Regions from separate parts of the Nocardia sp. NPDC006044 genome, predicted to be linked through region 1. Evidence: predicted binding sites of a transcription regulator. Region 1 holds the regulator's gene; the other holds the start of a gene.
What was found. The regulator HspR, encoded in region 1, represses chaperone genes until heat shock. The targets are predictions, from matches to a motif close to ANNTGAGTNNNNNNNACTCANNT.

Region 1 (9,963 bases):
TTGCTCGGGTTGTTGCAGCGCACCGCCGCGAGCAACGGGTTACGTCCGGGGATTCATCCCGGACTCACCCACGAGCGAGTGCGCCCCTGCTGACGTAATTCACAGGAGCACACCGGGATTCAGGATGCCCGCCGGATCGAGCGCGGACTTGGCCGCGCGCAACGCGAGCGCGAACGGTTCCGGGCGTTGCCGGTCGTACCAGGGCCGGTGATCCCGGCCGACCGCGTGGTGATGGGTGATGGTGCCGCCCGCGGCCGAGAGCGCCTCGGAGACAGCGGCTTTGATCTCGTCCCACTGGGCGACCGTGCTACCCCAGCGACCCGCGGCGTAGACGCCGAAGTACGGTGCGGGCCCGTCCGGATAGACATGGGTGAATCGGCAGGTGACCACGCCGGTCGCGCCCACCGCGCGGATCGCCTCGTTCGCCGCAGTGGTGACGGCGGCCTTCAACTCGTCGAATCTCTCCCAGGTGCAGGCGGTTTCGAAGGTCTCGGTGATCATCGACTGGGCCGCGAGCGCGTCGCGCTGATAGGGCATGCGCAGGAACGACGAGCGCCAGGTATCGGCGGTGCCGCCGCCGTGGGTGGTCGCGTCCGAGTCCGAATAGCGCACCGGTTCGGGCAGTGTGCCGCCGTGGTCCTCGGCGATCTCGACGGCGCGTTCCATCCACGGCCGGATCGGGTGGTCCGCGGACTCGAAGCCGAGTACCAGCACCCCGCCCGCGGTCGCCGCGCCGGCATTGAGGAAGGCCTCGGCGGGATCGAGCAGCCGGCAGTTGGCCGGGTACAGACCGGATTGCGCGACGGCGCGGGTGGCGGCGACCGCCCGGCCGTGGTCCTCGAAGTGCACGGAAGTCGTTGCCCGCCAACGCGGCCGGTCCTGTAGACGCATCCAGGCCTCGGTGATCACGCCGAGCGTGCCCTCGGAGCCCAGGAACATCCGATCGGGCGCGGGCCCCGCTCCGGAACCGGGCAGCCTGCGGGATTCGCCGACGCCCGCGGGCGTCACCACGCGCATCGACTCCACCAGGTCATCGATGTGGGTGTACAGCGTCGCGAAGTGCCCGCCCGCCCGGGTGGCCAGCCACCCGCCGAGGGTGGAGAACTCGAACGACTGCGGAAAATGCCGCAGCGTCAGATTCGCTTCGCGCAGTTGACCTTCCAGCGCGGGCCCGAACACCCCGGCCTGAATCCGCGCGGCCCGGCTGGTGGGATCGAGCTCGAGCACACGGTCGAGCGCCCCGAGGTCCAGGCTCACCGCACCGGCGAAGTCCCCGTCGAGCCGCGGCTCCACGCCGCCGACCACGGAAGTGCCGCCGCCGAAAGGGATTACGGCGATGTTCGCCCGGCTCGCCCAGTCCAGCACGTCGACGATGTCCGCCTCGGTGCGTGGGCGGATCACCAGGTCGGGCGGAGTTCCCACCTCGCCGAGCAGATTTCGCACCACATCGCGGAACGCCTGCCCGTGCGCGTGCGCCGCGCGATCGGCGGGATCGACGGAAACCAGCTCGGCCAGCGCGTCTGGCGCGGCGACCCGCGGCGCGGGCAGCGCGAGCGACTCGACCGCCGGCGGCTCGTGCACGGTCAGGTCGGCGCCCGGCAGGATCGCCGCGACCCGCTCGGTCAGCGCCGCCCGCTCCGCCCCGCCGACCGCGTCCTCGACGTTGCCCCAACCCCACCACGACCGCGTCTTCGCCGACACCGGGACTCCTTTCCGCCGGGCTCGCGCCCGCCGCGCAGGCTATCGCACCACGGGTAGCCACGCCGGGTTCGCGGGACGAGAATCGGGAACGGCCGAAATCGATGCCGGGATTCGGGAATGATCCTCGGCGGTCGTCCGTTGAGCTATTCGACAACGTTGAGTGTGTCGGGCTCAAGTTTGAGTTGACTCCCGATGATAATTGGGTGCAGGATTGAGCCGACCACGCTCAGCGTTGCTGGGACCGTGCTCCGCCAGGTGTTTGGGGGCTAGGTCTCGCGGCACAGGGTGACCTGGCCGCAGGGCGGCACCCGCCCAGCACCCGACACCAGTAAGTACGTCAAATAGGAGGAACAACAATGGCTCGTGCGGTCGGAATCGACCTCGGGACCACGAACTCGGTCGTCGCCGTACTCGAAGGCGGAGAACCGGTGGTCGTGGCCAACTCGGAAGGATCGCGTACCACCCCGTCGATCGTCGCCTTCGCGAAGAACGGCGAGGTGCTGGTCGGCCAGCCGGCCAAGAACCAGGCCGTCACCAACGTCGACCGCACCATTCGCTCGGTCAAGCGCCACATCGGCACCGACTGGACCGTCGAGATCGATGGCAAGAAGTACACCCCGCAGGAAATCAGCGCGCGCACGCTCATGAAGCTGAAGCGCGACGCGGAGGCCTACCTCGGTGAGGAGATCACCGACGCGGTCATCACCGTGCCGGCGTACTTCGAGGACGCCCAGCGTCAGGCCACCAAGGAAGCCGGCCAGATCGCCGGCCTGAACGTGCTGCGCATCGTCAACGAGCCCACCGCGGCCGCGCTGGCGTACGGCCTGGACAAGGGCGACAAGGAACAGACCATCCTGGTCTTCGACCTCGGTGGCGGCACCTTCGACGTCTCGCTGCTGGAAATCGGCGAGGGCGTCGTCGAGGTCCGCGCCACCTCCGGCGACAACCACCTCGGTGGTGACGACTGGGACGAGCGCGTGGTCACCTGGCTGGTGGACAAGTTCAAGGCCAGCGCGGGCATCGACCTGACCAAGGACAAGATGGCGCTGCAGCGGCTGCGTGAGGCCGCCGAGAAGGCGAAGATCGAGCTCAGCTCCTCGCAGAGCACCTCGATCAACCTGCCCTACATCACCGTCGACGCGGACAAGAACCCGCTGTTCCTCGACGAGCAGCTGACCCGCGCCGAGTTCCAGAAGATCACCTCGGACCTGCTCGACCGCACCCGCGCGCCGTTCCAGTCCGTGATCAAGGACGCGGGCATCAACGTCGCCGACATCGACCACGTCGTGCTCGTCGGTGGCTCCACCCGTATGCCCGCCGTCTCCGAGCTGGTCAAGGAACTGACCGGCGGCCGTGAGCCGAACAAGGGCGTGAACCCGGACGAGGTCGTCGCCGTCGGCGCCGCGCTGCAGGCCGGTGTGCTCAAGGGCGAGGTCAAGGACGTCCTGCTGCTCGATGTGACCCCACTGTCGCTGGGCATCGAGACCAAGGGCGGCGTGATGACCAAGCTCATCGAGCGCAACACCACCATTCCGACCAAGCGCTCGGAGACCTTCACCACGGCCGACGACAACCAGCCCTCGGTGCAGATCCAGGTATTCCAGGGTGAGCGCGAGATCGCCTCGCACAACAAGCTGCTGGGCTCGTTCGAGCTGACCGGCATCCCGCCGGCCCCGCGCGGCGTGCCGCAGATCGAGGTCACCTTCGACATCGACGCCAACGGCATCGTGCACGTGACCGCGAAGGACAAGGGCACCGGCAAGGAGAACACGATCAAGATCCAGGACGGCTCCGGCCTGTCCAAGGAGGAGATCGACCGGATGGTGAAGGACGCCGAGCAGCACGCGTCCGAGGACAAGGCCCGCCGCGAGGAGGCCGAGACCCGCAACCAGGCCGAGTCGCTGGTGCACCAGACCGAGAAGTTCATCAAGGAGAACGAGGACAAGGTCCCCGCGGAGATCAAGTCCAAGGTGGAGGCGGCCATCGCCGAGGCGAACGAGGCGCTCAAGGGCACCGACATCGCCGCGGTCAAGGCGGCCGTGGAGAAGCTGGCGACCGAGTCGCAGGCACTCGGCCAGGCGATCTACGAGTCCTCGGCCAACGAGTCGGCCGCGTCCAGCAACGGATCCTCGGCCACCGACGCCGATGACGAGGTCGTCGACGCCGAGGTCGTGGACGAGCCGGTAGACACGGAGAAGAAGTGACCAACGGCAACGATTCGGAGCAGCGCAACTCCGAGCAAGAGCCGGTCACCTTCGTCGACAACCGCAAGATCGACCCGGAGACCGGTGACGTACGGGAGCCGGCGGCGGAGTCCGCCGCCGGCCCCGGCCCGGACGCCGGGAACGGCACCGACTCGATCATCGGCACCGCGCAGGGCGCCGAGCTGCTGGCCGACGCCATCAGCAAGGAACTCGCCGAGCGCACCGCCGACCTGCAGCGGCTGACCGCGGAGTACGCCAACTACCGGCGCCGCGTCGAACGCGATCGCAAGACCGCGATCGACACCGCCAAGGCCGCCGTGGTCACCGAATTGCTCGGCGTGCTCGACGATCTCGATCGGGCCAGGGCGCACGGCGACCTGGACAACGGACCGCTCAAGTCGGTGGCGGACAAGCTGGCCACCGCGCTGCACAAGCAGGGCCTGGAGGAATTCGGTTCGGAGGGTGAGCCTTTCGACCCGACCCTGCACGAGGCCGTGCAGCACGAGGGCTCCGGGCACGACCCGGTGATCGGGCTGGTCATGCGCAAGGGCTATCGGTTCGGCGAACGGGTGCTTCGGCACGCGCTGGTCGGGGTAACCGATGGGGTGGCCGACGCGGCCACAGCCGATTCGACCAAGGCATCGGACGCTGATGCCGGCGCGAACAAACAGTAACTCCGCGGCTCGAGCGTCGGGCACGGAGGCGGTAGCGGAGCGTAACCACGCAGGGCCCCGCGAGTGCCGCGAATCGAATACTGCGAGAGGAGGAGATATCCGGTGAGTCAACGGGAGTGGATCGAAAAGGACTTCTATAAGGAACTGGGTGTCTCCTCCGGCGCCTCGCAGGACGAGATCAAGAAGGCGTACCGCAAGCTCGCGCGAGACCTGCATCCGGACGCCAATCCCGGTGACACCAAGGCCGAGGAGCGGTTCAAGACCGTCAGCGAAGCGCACGCGGTGCTGTCGGATCCGGCCAAGCGCAAGGAGTACGACGAGACCCGCAAGCTGTTCGCGGGTGGCGGTTATCCACGCGGCGGCTTCACTCCCGGTGCGGGCGGCGGCTTTTCGCAGGACTTCAACATCGGCGACATCTTCGGTACCGCGAACGCGGGCGACGGTGGCCTCGGTGACCTGCTGGGCGGTCTGTTCAACCGCGGCGGCACCCGCACCACGAGCCGGCCGCGTCGCGGGGCGGACGTGGAGACCGAGACCACCCTCGGGTTCCGCGAGGCCGCCCAGGGCGTCACGGTTCCGTTGCGGATGACCAGTCCGTCGCCATGTACCACCTGTCACGGCAGCGGCGCCAAGCCGGGCACCAGCCCGCGAGTCTGCCCGCACTGCAACGGGACCGGCGTGATCAGCCGCAACCAGGGCGCGTTCGGCTTCAGCGAGCCGTGCGACGACTGCCGGGGCACCGGCTCGATCATCGACGACCCGTGCGTCGACTGCCACGGCAGCGGCATCCAGAACCGCACACGCACCATCACGGTGCGGATTCCCCCGGGAGTCAGTGACGGGCAACGGATTCGGCTGGCCGGACAGGGCGAGGCGGGCCTGCGGGGCGCGCCGTCGGGCGATCTGTTCGTCAGCGTGCACGTCAGCCAGGACAAGGTCTTCGGCCGCAACGGCGACGACCTGACCCTGGTGCTGCCGGTCAGCTACAGCGAATTGGTGCTCGGGACCACGGTTTCCGTGCCGACGCTGGAAGGGCGCGTAGGCGTCAAGGTGCCGCCCGGCACCGCGGACGGCCGCATCCTCCGGGTGCGCGGTCGTGGCGTGCCCAAGCGCGGCGGCGGCGCCGGTGACCTGCTGGTCACCGTCAAGGTCGCGGTGCCACAGAAGTTGGACGACAACGCAGCCGAGGCGCTCCGGCGCTATGCGGAGGCGGAGAAGGCAAGCGGATTCGATCCACGGGCTGGATGGGCAGGTGCTTGATGTCCCATGATCCGAAGCAGGCGTCCAGCGGGTCGCGGGCCGAGTTCTTCATGATCTCGGTGGCGGCCCAGCTGGCGGGCATGCACGCGCAGACCCTGCGCACCTATGACCGTCTGGGACTGGTTACGCCACAACGCACTTCGGGCGGCGGGCGACGCTACTCGGCCAGGGACGTCGAGCTGTTGCGCGAGGTGCAGCGGCTGTCTCAGGACGAGGGCGTCAACCTGGCGGGCATCAAACGCATCATCGAACTGACCAACCAGGTCGAGGAATTGCAGCAGCGGGTCGCCGAACTGGCGGCCGAGCTGGATCGGCTGCGGGCCGGCTATCGGCCGGATCTTTCGCCGCCGCAACGCAGTACCGCACTCGTGGTCTGGCAACCGCGAAATCGCCGTGGTATTTGAGCGAATGACAGTCCCGCAACAATACTGAATACGGCTGGCTAACTATCGGGTCGCCGGCCTCGGAGAATTGATCGTGCTCCGAGGTCAGCGGCCCGAAGTCGGATTCAACCGGGGATTTCGAAGGATAGCCAACGGTAAGCCGAGACGTGGTGTGCGCCAGGGCATCAGCGCCTCGGCTTCGGGGCGATAGCCGACTGGTCAGTTTCATCGCAGGCCCCCGTGGCGTGGCGTGCGGCGTGGACCGACTCAGTCGGTCGATCGCCCAGTGGTGTTGCCGTGCGGTCGCTCTGGGATCGCTACCGGTACGAGGATTGCAGAACGAGTCATGCAAATTCAGTGTATCCGTGACTGATTTCACTCGTTTTTTACGGTCTGCCAGTCGGTTTCGTGAGTGTTTTGCGCTGCCCCTCCTCGTTTCCGGGGAATTACATGCTTGTTGTTTAAACGGAGGATTCCGCTGCTGGCAAACCTCGCCTACACTCCTTGGCAACGGCTGCTGACGAGTGTCCCGCAGCACCTCACTCGCCGGCACAGTTTGTGTTCGAGTGCGAAATGGGGTTGTGACACAAATGGATTCGCGGACTGTCGCTTTGATCAGAACGACGTTCAAGGCGGTTGCTGCGGAGGAAGGGGGGCCGGAGAAATTAGCGAGATCGTTCTACGCGATCCTATTCACCGACTACCCCCAAGTCCGCGATTTCTTTCCAGCCGCCATGGACGCACAGCGTGATCGCCTTGTCAAGGCCATCGCCTACGTCCTGGACCGGTTGGAGGAGCCGAACAAACTCCTGCCGTTCCTCGCTCAGCTCGGGCGCGACCATCGCAAATACGGTGCGCAGCCCGCGCATTACACCGCGGTCGCCGTCTCGCTGAAGACCGCGATGCGGGTGTACGCGGGCACCGAGATGTGGACCGACGAGGTCGACCAGGCCTGGGACGAAGGCCTGAAGATCATCGGCGACACCATGATCGGCGCCGCGGAGAAGGAAACCACGCCGCCGGTCTGGACCGGCACCGTGGTCGAACGCCGCGACGTGCTGCGCAACCTGGCCGTGCTGCGGTTGCAGCTGGATCAGCCGATGCAATACGCCGCCGGCCAGTACCTCAGCGTGCAGATCCCGTCCCGGCCGCGGATGTGGCGCTATATGTCGCCCGCCGTGCCCGCGAATGCCAACGGGGAGATCGAGTTCCACGTCCGCGGCGTGCTCGGCGGCTGGGTCAGCTCGGCCATCGTCGGCCAGACCGCGATCGGTGACCAGTGGCTGCTCGGCTCACCGCTCGGCGGCCTCGGCATCCCGCGCAACACCAAGCGCAAGATGCTGATGGTCGGCTGCGGCACCGGCATCGCGCCGCTGCGCGCCCAGCTGATGGCGATGGCGCAGCGGCGGACCAACCCGAAGGTGCATCTGTTCGTCGGCGGTCACCACCCCTGTGACCTCTACGATCTGGACACGTTGAACAGCCTGGCCGTGGCCAACCGCTGGCTGACCGTCACCCCGGTCACCGAACACGACGAAAACCCTTGGTGGTACACCGATCCCGGCGAACTGGCGCCCGCGTACGCGGGGCTGGAGCCGCGGTTGACCGGCCAGATCGGCAAGGTGGTCGCCAGCTTCGGCGCCTGGGCCGACCGGGACGTGCAGATCGTCGGCTCGCCGTCGATGGTGCAGACCACCAAGTTCCGCATGATGGCCGCGGGGACGCTCACCAAGAACATCCGCCACGACCCCCTGTTCTGACCGGCCGTCCGGGATTTCGACCCCTCCCGTAATCCCGGACCCAGTCGGAATCCGGTCGCGCCCAGTACCGCGACCGGATTCCGGCTATAGACCTTCGAATTGGATGCGCTCCGGCGGAGTTCCGGTGGCGAGCAACCGGTCCACCGTCGCGTTGACCATGGCGGGGGAGCCGCACACCAGCACCTGATGATGGTCGAACGCGCCGTGCGAACCGACCACCTCCGCGAGCGTGCCGAAGAGCATCTCGTCCGGCGGGAAGCCGATGTTCACCCGGCTGCGCTCGTACCACTCGTCGGCCCAGCTGGGATCGTCCGGGCTCTCGACCACGGGAATCACGGTGAGCCAAGGCAATTCACCGGCCAGCAGGAACAGCATGTCCGAGGCGTACAGGTCGCGCGGGGTGTGGCCGCCGAAGAAGAGGTAGGTGGGCGGCGGCTCCGGCTCGCGCGCCAGGTCCAGGATCTGCGCGCGCAGCGGGGCCAGCCCGGTGCCGCCCGCGATCATCACGATTTCCTCGCCCGCGGGGTCGACCGCGAAACTGCCGAACGGGGCACGGATCTGCCATTCGTCGCCGGGCCGGGTGTCGGCCACGATGGAGCCGCTGCACCAGCCGCCGGGCACCGTGCGCACGTGGAACTCCAGCTTGCCGTCCAGCGACGGCGGCAGCGCCGGGGAGAGCCTGCGCCGCATGCTGGGTTGCTGCGGCACGGTGACCTCGACGGACTGCCCCGCGAGAAACGGGACGAACTCGCCGATCAGCCGAATCACCGCCAGGTCGTGGCGGATTCGATGGTGCCCGACGACCGTGGAGGTCCACTCCGTCGGGTGGTGTGCGCCATTGCCCCGCGCAGCCGGGTCCCCCGATGTACTACCCACCCCGCGGACTCCGTCCGCTGCCGTCCCCCATGGGGACCTCCTTCGTCAAACCGGATCGGAGCTGATGATGTGCTCCGGAGTGCCGACCGCGATCAACGCGCGCCGGGTGTCCGCGATCATCTTCGCCGATCCGGCGATCTGGATCTGCCGGTCCGCCCACGCGCCGAAGCTCGCGACCACCGCGCCCAGATTACCGATCAGCCGCCGGTGCATGCCGTATGGCTCTTCCTGCGGCGGATGGGGGTACCACCACGGATTGGTCTTCTGTTCACAGACCGGGACGATGGTGAGCCACGGATTGCTCTGCGAGAGCTGCCACATGTTCTCCACGTCGTAGAGGTCGCAGGGGTAGCGGCCGCCGATGAAGAAGTGCACCCGCGGGTTGATGCCGCGCTGGCCCATCTCGATCAGCTGCGCGCGCAGCGGGGCGATCCCGGTGCCCGCGCCGATCAGCAGCACGTCGCGACCGCTGTCCCGGTCGACGTGCAGGCCGCCGAGCGGTCCGGCGATCTGCCAGCGGTCACCGACCCTGGTCTCGTTCACGATGGCCGGGCTGACCCAGCCGCCGCGGATCTTGCGGACGTGGAACTCGATCTCGCCGTACGGGTTCGCCGGGATGGCGGGGGAGAAGTAGCGCCACATCTTCGGCCGCTGCGGCACGGTGAGCGGCACGTACTGTCCGGCCTGATACGGGATCGGGCTCTCGGATTGCAGCCGCACGATGGCCAGGTCCTCGAGCACCCGGCGGTGCCCGACCACGGTCGCCTCCCAATACGGCTGGGATTTGTCCGAGTTCGCGCCGATGGCCATGGACGCGGAGATCAGGATGGTGATGTCGCGCCAGCCCTCCTCCAGCCCGCGATGCCAGGTCCCGATGCCGTTGTACGCGCGGAACGCCGAGAGCAGGGCCCGGCCCGCGGCGTCGTAGTGCGCCGCGTCGACCCCGTATTTGCGATGATCGCGGGCCAACTGCTCCAGGAACTTCTGCGCCCGCCCCCAGTCCTCGAGGTGATCGAGCACGTACTGGATGGCGGTGACGATCCGCTTGGCCTGCATTTCCATCGCAGGCGGGAAGAGTTCACGCAGTTGCGGGTTCTCGGCGAAC
Region 2 (9,963 bases), 380 kb from region 1:
GATGATCGACCCGACCGGGATGTCCGCCGGGCTCGGCGCGTCCCAGCCGAAATGCAGTGCGGCGCCGAGCAAATAGAACATCGCGAAAACCCGCGCGCGCTGCCCCGCGGGCCAATCCGAGCGCGCCACCGCCAGCACGATGCCGATGCCGGCCAGGGCGGTCAGCATCCAGTGCGAGGTGATGCCGGTGAGCAGCCGCACGATGCCGACGACGATCGCGGTCGCCGGATCGTCCTGCGCGGACAGCAATCCGGCGTTGGCCGAGTAGGTGATGTTCTCGACGACTTGGAAGCCCAGCCCGGTGCAGCCGCCGAGCAGCAGCCCGTGGATCGGCCGGTTCAGCATCGGACGCGCGAGCCACGCGACCGCGAACACCCCGACCCCCTTGACCGCCTCCTCGACGATGGCCGCGGAAATCGGCGCCTGCCAATCGATCGCGAAGGCGTCACCGGCCAGATTCTGGATGATGCGCATGTTGTGGTCGTTGGCGAACATCGCGATCCCCGGCCCGGCCAGCGCACCCCAGAGAAATCCCATGATCAGCGGGGTCCGAATCCGCCGCCGCGCGCGCAGCCGATCCAGATGCAGGACCAGCCAGCCGAATACGAGCAGCGTCGCGAGCGTGAACGGCAGTCCGGCCAGAATGTCACGCCAGGTCAGCGCGGCGACCGGGGCCAGCTGCAGGATCAGCCCGGCTAGCCCGAGAAACGCGATCAGGCAGTAGGTCCAGAACAGCGCCGACCTCGGCTGAAACCACCTCATCGGCGCACCGCCAGCGTCTCCAGCACCGGCGTCAACTCGGGCAATGTCGCCTCGTCACCGATCAGCGCCAGCGTGACCGCCAGTTTCTCGTTCCCCACGATCGCGCACACCCCCGCGCGATCCGTGCCACGGCAGGTCCGCCCGCTGAACCCGTTCGGCGTCCTGATCTCCCCCTCGAACTCCGCATCGAACCCCTGCGCACCAAGCACTTTCAGCCGCCACGCCGCCGCATCATCGAAGTTCGTGACCCCGCCGATCACACTGACCGCCAGTCGCGACCCATCCGGCGCGACCAGCACCGCGGTCGTCTGATCCCCCGTAGTCCGGCGCCGCCAGCCATCAACCCCGCCGAAGCTCACCGTATCCGGCTCCTCCCCCGGCGCGGTCACCTCGATCTCGCTCCCCGGCGCGACCGCCGTCTCCCTGGTCGGCACCACCGCGGCAACCACCGACGGAACCACGACCAACGCCGCGATCACTCCGAGCACCAGCCCGGCCTGTCTCCAGTCGTGCCCGGCACGGATCGGCCGACCCATACGATGCTCCCCTCGGCGATCCACCAGCGAGCTACCGAAAACTGCCACCGACCAGCGGTGTAGCCGCCCCCACAATATGTCGCGCGCCTCGTTTCCTGCAGAACCCGGCCGTTCTCCGGCCCTGTCGCGCTGCCCGCAGCATCGTCGCAACCCACGTCACATGCGCAATCACTGCCCGTGACAGCTTGAGGGACGGCACTCTGCCGGAGCTGGCACGCCGTTGTCGGTCTGTAATGTGGTCGGCCTGTTCAAATGGCTGCCGCCGCGAGCGAGGCGCCGACGACGACTACCACGACCGGTAGTAACAACCAGAATCGATGCGAACTGCCGGTGGTTCGCCGACTCCACCGATAGAGGCGGGTGGTCTCATGAACCTGGTCGGCTTCGTGCAGGATTTTGGACAACGACACATCGCCGCCGGTGAAGTATCGATTGTCGAGCAACTTGCGTATTCGTTCGGCTCGTCTTCGATTGCGTTGGTAGAGCTCGGTATACGACGCCACAAACGCAAGGCCGAACAGTCCGATGAGGACAACCGCAAGGCATAGGGGAAGTTCGGCCCGCTCTACCCTCCGGTCCGCGAGTACGACGGCTGTCAGCGCGGACGCGATGACCAGCACATAGTTGACGGCGTTCGATCGCAGCGCTTCTGCGTGGCGCGCGTGCACGCGTATGTCCGCATACAAGGACCAGAGCAGGTCTTTCTGCGCCTTGGCCTTATCTGACATGTCATCAGCCACGGTTTCTCCCGTCGGATACCAGATACAGAGATGGTCCCGGTTTCCCCTATCCGGCCGCGTGGTGCTTCTACCCTAGAGGGCGATCACGCCGGGTGGACCGGCGCAGTGGTTGATTTCCTTCATATCCGGTTGCTGGAGGAGCCCATGCGACATCGGGACGAGGTCGAAGAGTGGGACCGGCTGCCCGCCGAAGTGTTGAGGGCGTTAGATGCCTGGCTCGACGGCACCTTGTTCGAGCTGACGCATCGGGGTTGGTTCACCGCAGGACGCACGGGGGCTCCAGTTGGCCTTGTCCTGTGCTATGAGAAAGATGTCGATATTCGACAGCTGGTTCTGAAGTTCTGTGACCGAGACGGGGTGACCAAGGCGCGCGCTTATCGCAAGGCATACACCCGGTCGCCGAAGGTGTTTCGCCAGCGGCATTTGGTAGAGATGGCTCACGACGCAGTCCGACTCGGCGAGTGGTGGCTTATTCTCCAGCAGGTGGCCGGCGGTGACCTGCTGACATTCCGTCCACTTACTGAGCTCATGGATAAGGACGCAGATTTCCCACAATATTGCGAGACAGTCGTTGGATCGATCCTCCGAGACTGGAATGAAGGCCGAGCCGAGCGGCCAGAATCGCTTACGGTCAAAACATTTCTCGAGCGGATCATGGGTTCTCGAATCGCGCCGCAGGGCCCCATTTATACCCGTGCTCAGGAGCTGGGCGTAACTGAAGAAGACCGGTGGATGCAATCGAGTTACGCAACGCGAGCCCGCCCCAATCCTCTTCTTCTGCTTACGGACGAGCAATTGGGAGCCACCGCCGTGGAATTCGTTCTGGTCGGCAACGCGCATGGAGATCTGAACGGGCGCAATATCGCGGTACCGGTGCGTCCAGTGCGGGCGGCGGACTATCTGTTGATCGATACAGATCGTTTCGATACTCAGGAGCCCTTGTTACGCGACCCGATGCATCTGCTGGTAGCTCTGGCCATCGACCTGTTGTCGGAAAGAGATCTGCCAATCGCCGCGCGATGCGAACTCGTTGAGGTCATCGTCGACCCGCAGGTGAGTGTAAAATATTCTGCGGCAAGGGAATTCGGTCGAATCAGTGCGGCGATCCATTCGGCATCGCGCGAGTACGCTGCTGCGGCCGGTCTCGGAGATCTCTGGTCGACACAGAATCTGCTGGCACTGATCGCTGCCGCGCTGATGCACGTGGGGCGCGACCTTCCGACCAGAGACCCAGATGCCGATCGGCGTTGGTGTCTAGAGTTGGCTGCGACGGCAACCGAAAAATACTTGGATGCTATCCGTGCCGTCGATCCTTACCGGCCCAAGCGGAATCAAGTCGACGCAACTATTGTGCCTGGATCGGTGCCTCCGAAACCTGGTGACGCCCTCATATTCCAACGCGAATCAACGATCGCAGACGCCGCCCCGTCACGGATTGATGTGGCGCAACCCACAGCGCGGTTCGGAAAGAAGTACCGCGTGCCATTGGTGATCTTCGGGTTGCTCCTCGTCGTCATTGTTGTCGGTGTGACAGTGGCCAAGCTCGGCCTGCGCCAGCAAGACGCTGCGCATGCCTGTGTCGCAGATACTGGTATGACTGGAGCACGCACGGGCATGCTGCATGCCAACACCGTGTTCACGATAAGCGCTGAAGAGACAGGGCAAGGTCCCTTCCTGCCTGGGCGGGCTGCTTCTGTGGGACTCGCGTCTGTGCGGCCGACGGGTGTGCAGTGGTGTCCTCGGCTTACCGGGGACGCGCCTGCGTTGTATGGCGGAATTCCGCATCAGTCTGTCGGCGGAAGCGACGTCATTACTTACTTCCAGTCTGACGCGCAGGCAGCGTCGGCGGCAGTCGAGGCGTTCTCCTCGGACGCCACAGTGCAATTGGCGCGGAATGTGCAACTCACCGCCACCAACTTGGACGACTTCATCCGCACAATGACACCTGTCGTCCTGACGGTCGATACAGAAGTCATGTATCACCGCTATAAGGATGGCCGTATCGAGAGTGACCTGTCCATCTTGCAGGCGGGCACGGCGGTCCTAGTAGATATCCGTGGGGTTCCACGGTTTCGGATGCGCAGTGGCACACCGCTGACGATTCCGGAGCAGTTCGACGCGGACCAAGTGACCTACTCAGGTTCAGGTTGGCCATCCTTCGACGCCCATACCGCCGTCACCGTCCGCCCGTCCGGTTCGACGCTGCCGTTGCTGCGGCTTCGTGACCTGGACGATCCCGACCGGGTAATCGACCGTCCGGTCGGCACGAACGGCGAGCGCGATTCCGGTCGGCCATCGGCACAGTCCGGCGGTGATCAGGATCTATCGGGAAATTGGATCGTGAGAACGACGACCCATGAATGGGTTGGCGCAATCACGCGGGCCGAAGGCGGATTCCAGTTCGTCAGTTACGACTTCCGTGACGACGGCGGCCAACGCAGCTTCGAGTGCCAGTTGGTCGTGGTCCCTGGAGAGACGTCCACTCTGCGTTGCGTCAGCAGTTCCACCACGCCGGGCGGGTCCTACCGGGCTGATTTGGCCTTCGACGGGGTGATGCACTGGGACGAGCGCGGCGGCAAATTCCGGTTCACAGGCGCTCCCCGTCCCGAGTCCGGCGTTCAGGAGAGGGTGAGCTTCGGGCCCGAGTGACCTCGATTGCACGACGTTCCTGGGCGAAGAGTGTCCTTCTTCGCCCACAGCGAACGTGGGGAGGTATCCGGAACAAAGGGGGGAGGGGTGGGGTTGAGTTGGTATCGCTCAACTTTTGGAAGGGTCGAACACGTGACTACACCACAGAACCTGCCGGTGCTGTTCCTGACCGATCCGATCGTGCTGCCGGGCATGGTCGTGCCCATCGAACTGGACGAATCGGCGCAGGCTGCCATCGACGCCGCGCGCGCGGCCAAGACTGACGCGGTGCTGCTGGCGCCGCGGCTGACCGAGGGCTACGCCTCCTACGGCGTGGTCGCCACCATCGAACAGGTCGGCCGGATGCGCGGCGGCGCGCCGGCGGCGGTGCTGAAGGCCGAGCGGCGCGCCAAGATCGGGCACGGGGTGACCGGGCCCGGGGCCGCGCTGTGGGTCGAGGCCGAGCCGGTCGAGATCCCGACGCCGGACGGCCGGACGAAGGAGCTGGCCGCCGAATACAAGAAGCTGGTCGTCTCGGTGTTGCAGCGCCGCGAGGCCTGGCAGATCATCGACGCGGTCAACCAGCTGACCGATCCGTCGGCCATCGCCGACACCGCGGGCTACGCGCCCTACCTGACCGACGAGCAGAAGCGCGAACTGCTGGAGACCCCCGACGTCGTCCAGCGGCTGAACCGGCTGATCGAGTGGACCAAGGACCACATCGCCGAGGCCGAGGTCACCGAGAAGATCAGTGACGACGTCCGCGAGGGCCTGGAAAAGAGCCAGCGCGAGTTCCTGCTCCGCCAGCAGCTCAACGCGATTCGCAAGGAGCTCGGCGAGGACGAGCCGGACGGTGCGGACGACTACCGCACCCGGGTCGAACAGGCCGACCTGCCCGACAATGTGCGCGCCGAGGCGCTGCGCGAGGTCGGCAGGCTGGAGCGAGCCAGCGATCAGAGCCCGGAATCGGGCTGGATCCGGACCTGGCTGGACACCGTGCTCGAGCTGCCGTGGACGGTGAAAACCACGGACAGCACCGACGTCTCGGCCGCCCGCGCGGTGCTGGACGCCGACCACCACGGCCTGGACGAGGTCAAGGACCGGATGGTCGAATACCTGGCGGTGCGTTCCCGGCGGGCCTCGCGTGGGCTCGAGGTGGTCGGCGGACGTGGTTCGGGCGCGGTGCTCGCGCTGGTCGGTCCGCCCGGTGTCGGCAAGACCTCGCTGGGTGAATCCGTGGCTCGCGCCATGGGCCGCAAGTTCGTCCGGGTCGCCCTCGGCGGCGTGCGCGACGAGGCGGAGATCCGCGGGCACCGGCGCACCTACGTCGGCGCGCTGCCCGGCCGCATCGTCCGCGCGATCAAGGAGGCGGGTTCGCTGAATCCCGTTGTCCTGCTCGACGAGATCGACAAGGTCGGCTCGGACTTCCGGGGCGACCCGGCGGCCGCGCTGCTCGAGGTGCTGGATCCGGCGCAGAACCACACGTTCCGCGATCACTACCTGGATCTGGATCTGGACCTGTCCGACGTGCTGTTCATCGCGACCGCCAATGTCATGGACACCATCCCCGGCCCGCTGCTGGATCGGATGGAGCTGATCACCGTCGACGGCTACACCGAGGACGACAAGGTTGGCATCGCCCGCGACTTCCTGGTGCCCCGGCAGCTGGAGCGCAACGCGCTGACCACCGACGAGGTGACCATCACCGACGCGGCCCTGCGCGAGATCGCCGCCAACTACACCCGGGAAGCCGGCGTGCGGCAGATGGAGCGCCTGATCGCGAAGGCGTTGCGCAAGGCCGCGACTCGACTGTCCGAGAACGGAATCGGTCCGGCGGCCAACGATCTCGGCTACGACGCCGAGCTGGGTTACGACGCGCTGGCGAAATCCGCAGCCGGTGAACAGCAGTCGCTGATCATCGACCTGGGTGAGCTGAAGGACTACCTGGGCCGTCCGCGCTTCACCCCCGACTCGGTGGAACGCACCGCGGTCCCGGGTGTGGCGACCGGACTGGCGGTCACCGGCCTCGGCGGCGACGTTCTCTACATCGAGGCCAACGTCGCGGAGGGCGAGCGCTCGCTGACCCTGACCGGTCAGCTCGGCGACGTGATGAAGGAGTCCGCGCAGATCGCGCTGACCTACGTGCGCTCGCACCTGGAGGAGATCGGCATCGAACCGTCGGTGCTGGATCGCAACATCCACGTGCACTTCCCGGCGGGCGCGGTCCCGAAGGACGGACCGTCGGCGGGCGTCACCATGGTCACCGCGCTGGTGTCGCTGGCATTGGGCAGGCAGGTGCGCGCGGACGTGGGCATGACCGGTGAGGTCACGCTGAACGGACGGGTGCTGCCGATCGGCGGCGTCAAGCAGAAGCTGCTCGCCGCCCAGCGGGCCGGACTGAAGACGGTGTTCATCCCGGCCCGCAACGAGCCGGACCTGGACGACGTCCCCGCCGAAGTGCTTGCCGCACTGGATGTCCGCCCCGTCGGTGACGTGGCCGACATCCTGGCCTACGCCATCGAGCCGGTCGCCGAACCGGCCCTCGACGGTCGGACCTTCGCGGCCACCGCCTGACGCGGGTGAACGGGCCGGGCACCGCAGGGTGCCCGGCCCGTTCGCGTGTAATCGGCATGCAAGGGCGGTGCAAGCGGCCGGGCACACCATCTGAGCATGACTTCGACGCAGCAAGTGCCCGTGCTTATCGTCGGCGGCGGTCTGGTCGGTCTGTCCGCTGCCCTGTTCCTCGAGTATCACGGGGTGCCGTTCGTGCTCGTGGAGAAGCGGACGGGCGCGTCGGTGCTGCCACGGTCGCGCGGCCTGCACATTCGGACCGTCGAGCTGTTCCGCCAGATCGGCATCGACAAGCGGGTGCAGCGGGTGGCTGCGGCCGAGTGGAAAGGGGGCCGGTTCGGCGGCGCGCGCCGCGGTGCCACGTTGATCACGGCCGAGCAACTCGATCCCGGCAACGTGGTGCAGAGCCTGGCCGATCGCGAGCCGAGCCCGTCGGGTTTCTGTTTCCTGCCGCAGGCGCAGCTCGAGCCGTTGCTGGCCGATCTGGCCCGCGAGCGCGGCGGTGACCTGCGGTTCGGGACAGAGCTGACCGAGTTCGTGCCGGACGGGTACGGGGTCACCGCGACCGTGCGGGATCAGGCGGGTGAGGTCTCGATCATCCGGGCCGATTACCTGATCGCGGCCGACGGCGCGAACAGCCCGATCCGGCGAGAGCTCGGGATCACCGGCTGGGAGCTGCCGCCGACGCACCACAACATCAATGTCTTCGTGCGCACCGACCTCACCGAGGTGCTCGACGGTCGCACTTTCAGTCAGTGCGAGATCGTCAACAACCAGATGCGCGGCCTGGTGCTGGCGAAGAACAACACCGACGAGTGGTCGTTCCACTTCGAATACGATGCAGCGCGGGAGGGTCTCGCCGATTACCCCGTGGACCGTTGCGTCGAGCTGGTCCGCGCCGCCGTCGGCGTGCCCGGCATCGAGGTCGAGGTGCTGGCGAAGTCCTCTTGGGACACCGGCGTTTTCGTCGCCGACGAGTACCGCCGCGGCCGGATCTTCCTGGTCGGTGACGCCGCGCACCGGCACGCGCCGTCGGGTGGTTACGGCGCCAACACCGGAATCGCGGACGCGCACAACCTGATCTGGAAACTGGCCTCGGTGCTGTCCGGCACGGCCGGGCCTGCGCTGCTCGACAGCTACCAGTCCGAACGCAGGCCCCGGGCGATCGTCGCCGCCGAACAGGCCCGGCTCGGCACCGATGTCAACACCCGCTACCGTATCGAAACACCGGACAACGCAACGAATCTCGCTCGGCAACTGACCAATGACACGGTCATGACCCGCTACCGGTACACCTCCACCGCACTCCTCGGCGAGAGCACGGGTACGCCGCATGTCGACGAGCTGACCGGCCAGATCGGTACTCGGGTCCCGCACGTGTGGATCGACCGGTCACAGCAGATCTCGACCCTGGACTTGAACGGACCCGGTTTCGCCCTGCTGGTCACGGGCACCTCGGCAGCGTGGCGCGACGCCGTCGCCGAAGCGCAGTGGGAGACCGGGATCGACATCGTCGTGCACGCGCTGCCGATGGCCGAATGGGCAACGCGCACCGGCCTGCCCGAGGGCAGCGCACTGCTGGTCCGCCCGGACGGAATCGTCGCGGGCCGCTCCGACGCGGACCTCTCGCCGGGCACGCTCACCGCAGCGTTGCGTCACCTCGTCGGCGACCCGTCCTGTGGCGCAAACGTTCTCGAAGAATCGACGGCCGCCGTCTGGTAGGCGAACCGGGCAGACACCCCTCCATTCCCGACCCGGGACGGTAACGCGGACAGGCGATCACGCGTGGCCCGACAGCTCCCGCTCGACACTGCGCGCCGTCCCCTGCGCCACCGCGCACAGCACCGTCTGGCCGTCGGCCTCCTCGGTATAGATCTCGCAGTACACCACGGCCTGACGCCGGGTGGCGCCGGTGACGGTGGCCACGGCTCGCAGCCGAATCCCTTTGGCGGGGCGCAGATAGGTGATAGTGAAGCCACCGGTCAATACATTCGCGCCCAGCGCGGTGCCCGCGGCGAAGGTGAGCGCGTTATCGGCCGCGTAGGACAGCACCCCGCCGTGTACGAAGCCGAATTGCTGGCCTAGTTCGGGGCGGATGGGGATCACCAGAGTGACTGTGCCGTCGCCGAATTCGGCGATCTCCGTGCCGACCAACTCGGCGAACGGTTGCGCGGCGAGGACCTGCTTGGCGAGGTCGATATCGATGATCATCCGTTGGTCCCCAGGGTCAGCCACGCCGCGTCGGCGAGTTCGTCCGCGATGTCGGTGGGCGCGGCGACCAGGTCGCCGCTCAGCCAATGCCGCGCGTATTCCTGCGCCGGCCCCAGCCACAGCGCGTAGACCAGATCGAGCGAAAGGTCGCGCACCGCACCGTATCCGGCGTGCGTACGCCACCAGCGGGCGACATTGCGCAGGAACTCGCGATTGCTGTCGCTCTCCCGCACCCCCGGCGGCCGCGCGGACAGCAGAACCTTTGCCCGGTACTGATTGTCGGCAACCCAGCGCAGGTGTTCGCGCACCCCCGCCGCAACCCCTTCCCGAGCATCGGAACTGTCGCCGACCGCCGACCAGAAGTGCCGCTGGTAGTCGACCAGCGCATTCGCCCACACCTGCCGGTACAGATCCGCCTTGTCCGGAAAGTGGTGATAGAGCGCGCCCACGCTGGCCCCGGCGGCCTCACGGATCTGCGCCAGCGTCGCATCCAACGCCCCCCGCTCCGCGAACTG

Region 2: the regulator HspR is predicted to act here: its motif matches at 4,779-4,801, upstream of lon (endopeptidase La).

Annotation. Positions count from the first base shown of each region.
Region 1 covers NZ_JBIAID010000002.1:1,077,352-1,087,314, reverse strand. The annotation lists gene ACFYO1_RS22545 (MarR family winged helix-turn-helix transcriptional regulator) at 1-93, shown strand, start outside; gene ACFYO1_RS22540 (FAD-binding oxidoreductase) at 100-1,701, opposite strand; gene dnaK (molecular chaperone DnaK) at 2,058-3,905, shown strand; gene grpE (nucleotide exchange factor GrpE) at 3,902-4,579, shown strand; gene dnaJ (molecular chaperone DnaJ) at 4,682-5,839, shown strand; gene ACFYO1_RS22520 (heat shock protein transcriptional repressor HspR) at 5,839-6,243, shown strand; gene ACFYO1_RS22515 (FAD-binding oxidoreductase) at 6,813-7,982, shown strand; gene ACFYO1_RS22510 (FAD-binding oxidoreductase) at 8,067-8,858, opposite strand; gene ACFYO1_RS22505 (FAD-binding oxidoreductase) at 8,904-9,963, opposite strand, start outside.
Region 2 covers NZ_JBIAID010000002.1:1,453,242-1,463,204, reverse strand. The annotation lists gene ACFYO1_RS24290 (PrsW family intramembrane metalloprotease) at 1-762, opposite strand, end outside; gene ACFYO1_RS24285 (hypothetical protein) at 759-1,298, opposite strand; gene ACFYO1_RS24280 (hypothetical protein) at 1,547-2,038, opposite strand; gene ACFYO1_RS24275 (DUF6777 domain-containing protein) at 2,144-4,687, shown strand; gene lon (endopeptidase La) at 4,880-7,240, shown strand; gene ACFYO1_RS24265 (FAD-dependent oxidoreductase) at 7,337-8,959, shown strand; gene ACFYO1_RS24260 (PaaI family thioesterase) at 9,017-9,448, opposite strand; gene ACFYO1_RS24255 (TetR/AcrR family transcriptional regulator) at 9,445-9,963, opposite strand, start outside.